Linked DNA regions of Rosistilla ulvae. The protein of the gene in region 2 interacts with the protein of the main gene of each other region in a pairwise test. Links are inferred from orthologs where the notes say so. Each region holds a gene or a part of one and is shown on either strand. Other genes may lie near its edges. The genes, in order: ssb and priA.

What was found.
Region 1: the proteins of priA (region 2) and ssb interact in binary tests that used the Escherichia coli proteins (3 or more experiments, as listed by UniProt). The link is inferred for Rosistilla ulvae from one-to-one orthologs.

The regions. Positions count from the first base shown.
Region 1 is NZ_CP036261.1:2,071,625-2,077,652, forward strand. The notes cover bases 1,481-4,393. They hold ssb (single-stranded DNA-binding protein), read right to left. Parts: upstream 3,222-4,393; coding sequence 2,739-3,221; downstream 1,481-2,738. Other genes in these bases: EC9_RS07490 (transglutaminase-like domain-containing protein), read right to left, coding at 1,481-1,704; rplI (50S ribosomal protein L9), read right to left, coding at 2,109-2,636; rpsF (30S ribosomal protein S6), read right to left, coding at 3,257-3,661; pth (aminoacyl-tRNA hydrolase), read right to left, coding at 3,703-4,281; EC9_RS07515 (50S ribosomal protein L25), read right to left, coding at 4,306-4,393. Also shown: EC9_RS07485 (hypothetical protein), read left to right, coding at 1-850; more of EC9_RS07490, read right to left, coding at 862-1,480; more of EC9_RS07515, read right to left, coding at 4,394-4,926; EC9_RS07520 (co-chaperone GroES), read left to right, coding at 5,203-5,535; EC9_RS07525 (ATP-dependent metallopeptidase FtsH/Yme1/Tma family protein), read right to left, coding at 5,637-6,028. UniProt on the Escherichia coli protein: Plays an important role in DNA replication, recombination and repair. Binds to ssDNA and to an array of partner proteins to recruit them to their sites of action during DNA metabolism. Acts as a sliding platform that migrates on DNA via reptation.
Region 2 is NZ_CP036261.1:486,009-492,150, forward strand. What follows is about bases 1,170-4,196. They hold priA (replication restart helicase PriA), read right to left. Parts: upstream 3,838-4,196; coding sequence 1,501-3,837; downstream 1,170-1,500. Other genes in these bases: EC9_RS01860 (DUF1501 domain-containing protein), read left to right, coding at 1,170-1,305; EC9_RS01870 (ABC transporter permease), read right to left, coding at 4,176-4,196. Also shown: more of EC9_RS01860, read left to right, coding at 1-1,169; more of EC9_RS01870, read right to left, coding at 4,197-6,142.

The DNA.
Region 1 (6,028 bases), 1.6 Mb from region 2 along the record:
CCCGCGGCGCGATTCGGTTCGCGTGGGAGTTCAAGTAGGCAAGCTGCGCAAGGTTTGCCTGGGGGACCAGGCGTTGGAAGCCTTTTTTCCCGAGTCGCTAGACATTTTGTTGCGATTGTTCAACGCGTCGGCTGGAGCATTTTGGTTTCGCCCGTTTAACGCCGCTACGTTGTTCCCCGTCTCTCGCGTCGGGTTTGAACAGTTGGCGCTGTCGAACTCCTGTCTGTCGGATTGTGAGCAGATGGTTCGCGGTGCCTGGCAATCGCTGGGGCCGCAGGTCCGTCCGATCGATCGGCCGTTTGTGTCTTTGATCGGTCCGATTCGCGATGGATCGACCGCGATCGGGGCGTTGCAGTTGGTTGCGGAGTGCGGGGACGAGGATCCGCAACAGCCAAACGTCGCTTATGCGAAGGCCCTGTCGGCCGCTCTGTCGTTGATCCAACCAGCGATCCGGCGTCGCATGCAAGTTGGTGAGACGTCGATTCGCGAAGCGACCGACCGTTTGGCTCAGCTAGCGGATCAATTGACCGGGCTGCAGCGATCGATGCGGCATGCGATCGATCAGACCCTGGGGCAGTTGCGCGGTGCTTCGTTTGGATCGTTGACGGCCAATCAGCGATTTACTCGTGTGATCCAAGACCTGCTCGAAACGCACGGGCTCCGCGTGGTTTGTCCGGAGTGTGGTGCCGCAGCGATTCTCCGCTGTTCCAAGAATCCTCGCGCTCGCGATGGAGTGTTTGTCTTCGACCATAGCCTGGCAGGCCGACGGACGTTTCACGGTGGATACACCACGCTGCCGGTGCTTCAGGTTGTCAGTAAACCGCCGCGGCGCGGTAAAGCGATACGTTGATCGGCTTTGGTCTACGCGGAACTGAGGCCCGAGCGAACGTCGTCGGAGCCGGGGCCTCCGTTGAACGAGTCTGAATCGTTCGCCCAGACACACATTTCAAAACAGTCGGCCGCGCCGACCATCGTTGCAAAGGCAACGTCGGCGGCGTCGCGACCGGTGCCGATGCGAACGAATCCGCCAACGGGTGCCATCCGCGTGGCATCGAACAGAAACCAACGGCCATCCAAATACGCCTCGAAGAATCCGTGGAAGTCGGGTGGTTGGAGGTGGACGGCATAGCCGGCGACGTACCTTGCGGGAATCCCCATCGCGCGGCAAAGGCTGATCGCAACGTGGGCGTAATCGCGGCAAACTCCAGTCCGCTGCAGCAGGACGTCGCAAGCCGTCGTCGTTGGTCCGGTGCTTCCGGGTGTGTAGGTCAGATAGTCGAAGGTCCAGTTACAGATCGCCGTGACGCGCGAGTAGCCGGGCAACAGCGAACCGAACTCTTCCATCGCAAATCGATTCAGTTTGTCCGACTCGCAGTAGCGACTCGGGTTCAAAAAAATTAACACCTCCGGCGGCAGGCTGCTGTAACTCGATTCGTTCACGTTGTTTGAATCGACTGCCGCGGATTGTAATTCGACCTCCGCCTGATACCCGATTTTCAGCTGTCCCGGTTGGCCGATCAGGCGAAACAGCCGGTTTCCGTGGGGGCCAATTTGGCACTGTTCCAGCTGTTGGAATGGGGTGACGTCGATCTGTTCGTTGCGGATCTGTTGGTAGTCGTTCATCGCCGCCGAGATGTTCAACAGAAAGCTGGTCGGGGTGAAAATGTTGTATTGCAGCTGGCAGCCCACAAAAATAATGCTCATTGAATTCGCTTTGTTCTACGATTCGAGGTCAAGCGGGCGCGGATACGGATGTCCGCGGTGCAGCGGTGTTTGGGGGCACCCCCATGTCATTGTGCCCCTGCGCTACCGTGGGGGCAATGATTGGGGCGATGGAATCTGCAAACGCAAACCTTGCTGGGCCCGGTGATTTCCGTTGCGGTCGCAAGGGGAATAGGGTGTCCAGCGATCATCATCCTAGCAAATCGGTGCGGAACAAATGCCGCATAGCAAACCGTGCGATTGTTGGATGGTGCCGGTGCAAAGAGAATCCCATGCAGGTCGTTGCGGCAAGGGAAGCTGTAGAGAGAAGGGCGCAACGTAAAACGCCCAGCGAAGCCGCTGGGCGTTTCGATTGTTGTTGTCGCAAGCCGCGCGGGCTGCGGAGGCTATTCGCCAGCAGTCACGGTTGGAACAACCCAGACCTTCAAGTCGACTTCGACTTCCGAGTGCAGGTGAACCTTAACTGTGTAGAGGCCCAATTCTTTGAGTGGACCTTGGAGGCGAATTTGGTCATCCGCCAACGTGAACCCAACTTCCTTGAGAGCTTCGACGATCTCGTGCTGCCCGACGCTGCCGTACAAGTGACCTTCGTCGTTCGCGTTGGCTTCGATCGTGATCGATTGGGTGGCGATCTGATCGGCGTATTGGCGCAGTTCGCTCAGCTTCTCCAATTCCAGTTGGTGCAGCTTCTCGCGATGCTTTTCGACCATTCGCTTGTGGTGATCGGTTGCGATCGTCGCCATACCTTGGGGCAGCAGATAGTTCATCGCGTATCCGCGACGGACCTCGACGATGTCACCCTGTCGGCCCAAGTGCTCGACGTTGTGGATCAGCAACAGGCGGATGCCGCCGTTTTCGCCCTTAGGGAGACGCTTGTGGGCACGGTGCAGTTTTTTCTCTGTGGTTCTTGGCATTTCAAGTGCTTTCGCAGTGAATCAATCTATGTGAATGAGGAATCCAAGTTCGCTCCTCGAACCTGGGCAGTTTTGTCAAACAAGGCTTCCGCCAGTGGTTCGTTAGAACGGGATGTTGGGATCGCTGAAATCGTCTCCGCCGGACCTTTCGGCGCCGGCCGGGTTGCTGGGGGCAGCAGAATGGTGCGATGGCTCTTGGAAGGCGTGTTCTTCGCCGCCGACATCGCGATGGCTGCCACCGCCTCCGCCCGACCCACCACCGGAACCGAGCATTTGCATCCGGTCGCAGACCACTCGCAACTTGCTCCGTTTCTGTCCTTCGGTTTCCCAGGTATCGAGTTTTAATCGACCTTCGACCAGCACGGGAGATCCCTTGCTCAGATACTCGCTAGCAACTTCTGCCGTGCGTCCCCAGAGAGTCACATCGACGAATGTGGTTTCATCAACCCATTCGCCCGTTTGTGACTTGCGTCGGTCATTAACAGCAAGTCCGATATCGGTAACGGCGGTACCACCTTGGGTGTAACGCAGTTCGACGTCCCGCGTCATATTGCCTAGCAGTATCACACGATTGTAGCTTGCCATGATTGGTCTCGCATTCCGGCTCGAATAAGCTTGGCTTAAGTTGCCGCGACTTCGGTAGCTTCAACGGGTGTCGATTCGTCGTCGCCAGCATCACCGGTGATCGATTCGCCGCGAGCGTGAGCAACCATCGGTTCGACCAGACGCTTGTCCAGTTTCAGCGACATGTGGCGGATGATCGATTCGCTCAATTGGCAAGCGCGGTTCAATTCGGTCAGCTTGGTTCCTTCCATTTCGAAGTAAGCCAACCAATAGGTTCCCTTGAAGTGACCTTCGATCGGGTAGGCGAGCTTTTGCTCTGCCCACAAACGGCTGACAAGAACCTTGCCACCAACCTCTTCGATCATTGTAGCGACGGCTTTGCCGACACCATTTGGATCGCGAGCGTAATGGTTGCTGTCAAGAATGAACAATGTTTCGTAAGTGCTGATGTGGGTGACCACCAAGTTTCTCCTAGGATCTAGCGATATGCGTGTGAGGTTTTTTATTGATTGTCGAGTTCAGTGCCGTTGTAGGCATTCATGCAAAAGGCAACGTCTTGGCTGACAAAATCGTGTGCGGCTTGGGCGGCGCGGTCGGTTGTCCGTTCCACGTCGACCTGTTCGTCGGGGCGAAACTTGCTGAGCACGTAATCGGGGACGTTCCAGCCTGCTGGCGGCGGGCTGATGCCGATTCGCAAACGCGGCACCTGGTCGGTGCCGAGCAAGCGGATGATGTCAGCCAGCCCTTTCTGGCCACCGCTGGAACCTTTTGCTCTGACTCGCAGTTTACCTAGAGCCAAATTAAAGTCATCGCAAATGACCAACACATCGGAGGGATCTATTTTGTAAAAGCCAACCGCTTTGCGGACACTGGTTCCGCTGGCGTTCATGTAAGTGCTCGGGCACAACACAATCGCCTTGGTACCAGCGATTTGACCTTCCGCCAGTTCGCCATCAAATCGATTCTTCGTATCCGAAGCACCGACGAGTTGGGCGAACTTGGCAGCTGCCATGAACCCGATGTTGTGCCTTGTTTGGGCATACCGGATACCGGGGTTTCCCAGTCCGACGATCAACTTCATGGCAATTTTGACAAATCCTACTCGTTATTCGTCTTCTTCTTTCTTCGCACCAATGACTTCTGGTTCCGTGGAGGCTTCTCCCTCTTCGGAATCGCTCGCCTTCTCGGCCGTAGGTGCGTTCATTTGAACGATCACCGTCGTTGCATCGGTAACCAATTCTGCCCCTTCGGGCAACTCGATGTCCGCTGCCGTTTTCGACTGGCCGACATCGAGATCGTTAATGTTCAGTTCGACAAATTCAGGAATCTTGACGGCGGGGACGTTGATTTCCACCGAGTGCAAGATTTCATTCAACGCGCCGTGATGATTCAAGCCGATGGCAACGCCATGCAACTTGATCGGTACGGTCAGCGAAACTTTTTCGGTCAAAGAGACTCGCAAAAGGTCCATGTGCAGGACTTCGATCCCCAATGGATCCCATTGCACATCTTTAACCAATACATGGTCGTTGGCCGCTCCGGCCAATTGGACATGCTTGCTGTGATGGCGAAGCAGCAATTCGACATCTTTGCGAGGCACTGCGAGGTGCTGGTTCTCGCCACCGTGGCCGTACACGACGGCGGGGATGCGGCCGGCATCACGCAGTTTGCGTGTCGCCGCGGTTCCCATGTTCTCGCGAATCTCAACGTTCAATACGTCGGACATTGACTTTTCCTAATGCTATCCCTGTGATTTGGCTCGACATATCGCTAGCGTCTGCGGGCAGAAACCTGCACTGCGACGGCTTTGATGTGATTTAGAATCGGCCAGTATTGCGTCTTTCCTGATTATTGCAAGCCCAACCGTTGATCTTTAGCTATCCAGAACGGGGAATGTGGCTTGCCGATTCGTATTGTGGCCGTTAAACATGATTCGGAATTACCCAGACAAATATTATCAATCGATCCAGAACGGGCGATTGCGAAAAATTTAGGATCTTTGATGGCGAAAAAGCGAGCGCAACCCTTTGAATACGTCGAACCGATCGGTCCGCGTGTGTTGGTCCGCAAGGATGAACCCAAACGCGAAACCAAAGGTGGTATCGCTCTTCCCGACGCAGCCGAAATTCCAACGATCACGGGGCGGATTGTTACGATCAGCGCAATGGTCGAACAAGACGATGAGATGCCGCTGAGGCAATACGACAAGATTCTGTTCCATCCCAAGGATGCGATCCCGGTCGATTTTGAGTCGGACAACCAGTTGTTCGTCGTTCCGGTCGAGGATGTCGTCGCGGTCTTTCGTCGCAAAGACCCCGATCAGGACGTCGGTTGAGCCGGGAATTGCTGATTCGACGCTGTTGTGGCGTCGTTGCAGCGATTTTCGCCCGCCGACGGCGCAATGACTCTTTTTCGGTTGGGGCGTGCGTCGATCGTTTATTGCCGTGGGCCGCCGCCGACGGCGATCCATTGGTGAACGATTTCCTCAACCTCCGATCCGTCGAGCGTCTCGTGAGCTAGCAAGTTGTCGACCACCGTCGCCAACGCCGCCCAGCAGTCGTCTTGGGCGAGGATTCGATAGGCTCGAGCGGTGATTTGCTCCAGATACGCCAAGCGTTTGCGTAGATCGGGGAACCGCGGGGCCGCCGCTTCCCACGCCAGTTCCCAGTCGGATGTCCATTCGGCGATCAATCCGGGATGATACGGGTCGCCCGTGTGGATCATCTCTGCGGCTGGTCCGGCTAAGGCGACCATCGCAAGTTTTTCGGAGAGCTCGCGTGAATCGAACCGCTCCATCGGCCACTGGATCTGAATGTCAGCGTGCCGTT
Region 2 (6,142 bases):
GGTATCTCAAAAACGTGTGATGGTGTCAGCCGACGCGATGTGCTGCGAGTGGGAGCGTTGGCCGCTGGTGGGTTCTCGCTGACGAACTACCTGAGTATCGCCGAGGCGGGCGAGGTTCAAGCGGGTGCCAAGGCGACGTCGGCGATTTTCATCAACCTGCCCGGCGGTCCGTCGCACATCGACACCTTCGATCTGAAGCCCGAAGCGGATGACAAGGTTCGCGGTCCGTTCCAACCGATCAAGACGAACGTGCCGGGGATCGAATTTTCCGAGCACCTGCCCAAGCTGGCAGGCTGTGCCGACAAGTTTGCGATTCTGCGTGGTGTCAGTCACACGCTGGCCGCTCATGCGTTGGGGCAGGAATATGTGAACACCGGTTCGCGTCCGCTGCCATCGTTGGAGTATCCCGGTTTCGGATCGGTCGTCTCGATGGAACGCCCCGGCGATCGCGAGATCCCTGGATTTGTGGCGGTCCCCAATATTAATCAACGTCCTGGTTTCTTGGGAGTTCAATACGCTCCGCTGAATACCAACGCAACACCTCGAGCCGGTCAGCCGTTTGCGGTCCGAGGTATCAAGCTAGCCAACGGGATGACGGTCGATCAGATGCGTCGTCGCCAGGATTTGTTGAGCAGCTTGGATCGGCGTATGGCGTCGATCGAAAAGTCGAGCTCATTGCTGCAGGGACTCGATCGCTTCAGCGAGCAAGCCTATTCGATGATCACGTCGACACGCACGCGGCAAGCTTTTGACATCAGCAAGGAATCGGAAAACATCACCAAGATGTTCGACGATCAAACCTTCAGCCAAAGCTGTCTGTTGGCAACGCGGTTGGTGGAGTCGGGAGTGCGGTTTGTTGGCCTGACGCTCGGCGGCTGGGATACGCATGTCGACAACTGGACCAAGTTGAAGTCGGGGCTGTTGCCGCAATTTGATGCCGGGCTCAGCGGACTTCTGAATTCGTTGGCAGCCAAGGGGCTGTTGGAATCGACAGCGGTCTTTGTCACCGGCGAGTTCGGACGGACTCCGAAGATCAACACCCGATCGGCCGAAGGAGGCCGCGATCACTACCCACGCTGCATGTTCATGCTGATGGCGGGTGGCGGCGTCCGCGGCGGCCAGGTGATCGGCGAGAGCGACGACACCGCATCGGCTCCACGACACGAAGCGATCACCCCCGACGACGTCGCAGCCAGCTTCTATCACAACCTGGGGATCGATCCGACGAAGGAATACCACACCGAAACGGGCCGCCCGATAACGCTGGTCCGCGATGGCAACGTGATCCCGCAGTTGTTTTCGTAACGGGTTGTGAGCTGAATTTGTCGAGCAATCTTATTAAATGAGCGAGTCGGGAGTTTGAGATCCCGATGACCGCGCTGCGTCATTTTTTGTTTCCGCCGTAAACCATCAGCACAGCGGCTGCGATGATAACGAAAGTAACCAGTCCGATGGCGAGAAGACCAAGCATTGTCATGTCATTCCTGTGAGTGGGGTTTTCTAAAGCATATCCAGCGGATCGATGTCGACAACGTATTGGATGTCTTCGCCCGATCGATGTTCGCTGGTCGCGGCGCGGATCACATTTCCCAGAGATCCCGCATCGGGACACTGCAGTAGGATATGGAATCGGTATTTGCCACGCAGCTTGGCGATCGGCGGCGGGGCGGGGCCGAGGATTCTAATTTCGGCTTGTTGCGCATCGCGAGCCCGTTCCAGGCTGCTGACCAAGTTGTCGGCAAAAGCTTCGGTTAGCGTTTCCTCGCTGCCGCGGATGATGATCCGGGCGATCCGGCCAAAGGGCGGGTAAGCGAACTTCTGTCGCTGCTGCAGCTCTTCTTCGGCGAACTGGAAATAATCGTGTTGCGAGGCGGCTTGGATCGCCGGATGCTCGGGCGTATAGGTTTGCACGACGACTTCGCCGCCAGCATCTCCGCGGCCCGCGCGGCCAGCAACCTGGGTGACTAATTGAAACGTCCGCTCGGCGGCGCGGAAGTCGGGGAAATGCAACGCCGAATCGGCATTGATCACGCCGACGAGGGTGACGTTGGGAAAGTCGAGTCCTTTGGCGATCATCTGCGTTCCCAGCAGGATGTCGATCTCTTTCTGGCGGAATGCCGACAGCACGCGTTCATGGCTCCCCGGACGCCGCATCGTATCGCTGTCCATCCGAGCGATGACCGCGTCGGGGAATTTGGCTTTGACTTCCATCTCAAGCTTCTGCGTTCCGAGCCCCGAGTAACGGATGCCATCGAAACGGCATTCGGGACACCAGGGAGGCGTTCCGATTTGGTAATCGCAGTAGTGGCAAACCGCTTTGCTGCCGTCGCGGTGATGCGTCAGCGGCATCTCGCAATCGGGACAGGCGACGACGTGACCACACGAAGGGCACTGGATCGTGGTGGCGAAGCCACGGCGGTTCAGCAGCAGGATCGCCTGTTCTCCTTTGGCCAGCGCCGCGCGAGTCGCTTGCATCAGCGGGCGGCTGATCGACCCGCCGGTGCGATCTTCCTTCAGTCGCAGGTCGACAAGTTGCACGTGAGGCATCGGGCGATCGCCGACGCGTCGATGCAGCGGGATGCGTTTGTAAATCCCCTTCTTCGCGGCGTTCCACGACTCGAGCGCCGGAGTGGCCGATCCGAGAATCAACGGAATCCCCTCCAGATGCGCTCGGTAGCGGGCGACATCGCGAGCGTGATACCGCGGGATCGTGTCTTGCTTAAACGACGCGTCGTGCTCTTCGTCGATCACGATCAGTCCCAGGTGAGGCGTCGGCGCGAAGATGGCACTGCGGGCTCCAACGATCACTTGGACCTGTCCTTCGGCGATCCGTTGCCAGTGATGGTTCCGTTCGACGGGACTCATGTGACTGTGCAGCACGGCGACGCTTTCGAATCGATCCTGGAACCGTTGGCGAGTCTGCGGCGTCAGGCTGATCTCCGGGACCAGCACGATCGCTTGGCGGCCGAAGCGTTGCAGGTGTTCGATCGCTTGGATGTAGACCTCCGTTTTGCCGCTCCCCGTGACGCCGTGCAGCAACAGCGTCGAATGTTTTCCCGAATCGAGTGCGGCGCAGATTTCGGCAAGTGCCGCGGACTGTTCTTTGGTCAATCTGTGAGCGTCGGTCATGACGTTGTTGCGCGACGGCAGGATGCCAGGCGTCATCACGCGGCGGACTTCGCCGACGATCAATTCTTTTTGCAACAGCTGGCGAATCGGTCCCTCGGTGCAGCCGGCTTGGTCGGCTAGATCGCGGAGCGTCATCGGTTCGGCAGCGGCGATCAGATACTGCAACGCATACTGTTGTTTGGCGGGCAGTTTCGCCACGACCTCGTCGTCCAACGCTTGTTGCGTCGGAGTGAAGAAGGTCGTCGCTCGCGTCCCCGCTCCCATCCGAACGCCTGCGGGAATCAAGGCGTCGAAAACCTGGCCGGGTTGCGCCTGGTAGTAGTGCGCCATCCAGAGCACCAACTGGATCAGGTTGGCGTTGCAGAGCGGTTTTTCGTCGAAGCAGGAATCGATCGGTTTGAGCGTCATTCCGCCCGACGTCGACGCGGTGACCTTGGTGCACCAACCGGTGATCGGTTTGCGTCGCTTGCCCAGCGGCACCTGCAGACGCATTCCGGGGCGAACGCTGTCGACAAGTTCGCTGGGTACGCTGTAATCGAACGGGCCAAAAGGCATCTCCGAAAAGACGACCGTTGCAACGGTGATCTGTTCATGGACATCGGTTTCCCACGCGGGCCCATCGAGGCTGAACAGCGAGCCTTGAGGGTCGTTGGCGGCGGGATCGGAATCGGATGACATGAATTCGTTCGGCAAGGAGAGTTCGGTCATTTCAGGATAGTCTGCCGGAGACGGTTTGAAGAGATGGTGTAGCCACGCCCACCGCCACTACCATCGATGCAACGCTCGACAACAACGGTCAATCTTGTTTAACCGCGGTGGCATCGCCCCGCGCGTTTCGAGTTGGCGTGGACGCGCGGCCCGCTGGGCACGCGGTTAAACGAATGGTGGCGATGCAAACTGCTGGGCATATGGCTATGCGGTTGCCTGGTTTAACCGCGGCGGCATCGCCCCGCGCGTTTCGAGTTGGCGTGAACGCGCGGCCCGTTGGGCACGCGGTTAAACGATTCGTGCGGTGATCGCGGCTGCATTGAAGCGAGGCCGATTCGCTAGCCGAGCGTTTTGCGGAATCGGGCTAGGCTGAGCCCCAGCACGATCACGTTGCAGAGAAACAGCCCGGCGACGGGGGCTAGCAAATCCAGCAGGTCGGCGCCTCGCAGGACGACGCCACGCAGGATCTCGATGTAATACGTGACGGGGATTCCGAAGGAGGCGAGGTAGATCGGCCAAGGCATCTCGCTGCGAGGGAACATGAATCCCGACAGCAGCACCGAGGGCAACATGATCATGAAGGCAAACTGCAGCGCTTCGAGCTGCGTTTTGGAGATCGTCGAGACTAGCAGGCCAAGGCCCAGCGAGCAGGTCATGAACAACAGCGTGAGGCAGAGCAGCAGGGTGAGGCTACCGTGGATCGAGACGCCAAAAACGAAGACCATCGCCGACAGAACGATCAGCGTGGCGATGAAGCCAAGGACGGCGTAGGGGACCAGTTTCCCGAGCAGCAGCCCACTGCGGCTGACCGGTGTAACAAACAGTTGTTCAAGCGTTCCCAGTTCGCGTTCGCGGACGATGGCGAATGAGGTCAGGAAAACAGTCACCAGTTGCAGGATGATGCCAACCAATCCAGGGACAAAGAAATGAGAGCTCTCTAGGTCGGGGTTGTACAGCAGCCGCGGGCGGATCTCGATCGGGACGGCGCCGCGCCCCAATTCATCTCGCGCCGGTGCGAGTTGCAGATTCTCTCCCTTGATGCGAGCGATCGCGATCGACAGATTCAATCCCAGCAGTTGCGCGGTGTTCAACGCCGTCGTGGCGACTTGCGAATCGCTGCCATCGATCAGCAGTTGCACCGAAACCTGCTCGCCGCGGACGATCCGGTCGCTGTAGTTGGGCGGTATCCGCAAACCGACGCTGGCACGCCCCGAGGTCATCGCGCGGCGGAACGATTCGTCGTCCAACACTCGCTCGACCGTCGTGAATCGCCGCGTGTTGTGAAACGCGTCGACAAGCTCGCGCCCCTGACGTCGGCCGTCTTGGTCGTAGACGACCATCGCGATGTTTTCGATCTGCGTATCGAGAGCGAATCCGAAAATGATCGTCTGCATTAACGGAACGAGCAGCAGGAAGACGAGCGTCGATGGCTGGCGGCGGACGTGAGCGAACTCCTTGGTCAGTACCGCAACAAAGCCGCTGGACCTTCGCCGCGGCGGAGATCCGCTGAGCGTCGCTGGACTTGGTTTCTGCAGCGGCTCCAATTCGCCAACCGCTTCGTTGGCGGCAGCTTCCGTTGGTGCGGGAGCTTGAAAGCTGTCGGGATCGCGTTCGGCAGCTTGCGTTAGCGTGACAAAGACATCTTCCAGGGAAGGATCGACCGACCGCAGTTGGACTCGATCGGGTTCGATCTTCATCTGGGAAAGCAGTTCTTGGTCGGACAGTTCCGGTGCCAGCAGCAGATGGATCGTGTCGCCGAACAGCGTCGCATCGAGGACGCCGTCGATCGCTCGCAAGCCAGTTAACCGTGCCGTCGGCGAATCGACTCGCATTTCGCAGCGCCGCGTTCCGGCGGGCGTCACGTCGGGCAAGCGTTTCAAATCCGACGGCTTGCCGCGCACCAACAGCCGCGACAGATAGATGTATCCGACGTCGGTGCAGCGTTCGGCTTCGTCCATGTAGTGCGTTGTCACGAACAGCGTCACACCGCGGCCCGAGAGTTCGAACAGCAGATCCCACAAGTGCCGCCGCGCGACCGGATCGATTCCCGCTGTCGGTTCGTCCAGAAACAGCAGGTCGGGTTCGTGGATCAGGGCGCAGGCGAGAGCCAGTCGCTGTTTCCAACCTCCCGAAAGGGTGCGAGCGAACTGGCCGACACGGTCGTCCAGCCCGGTTAGCTCAATCACTTCGTCGGCTCGCCGCTCCAATTGGCTCGGCGATAGCCCGTAGATTCGTCCGTAGAAATCGATGTTCTCTCGAGCTGTCAGGTCGCCGTACAGGCTGAAGCTTTGCGACATGTAACCGA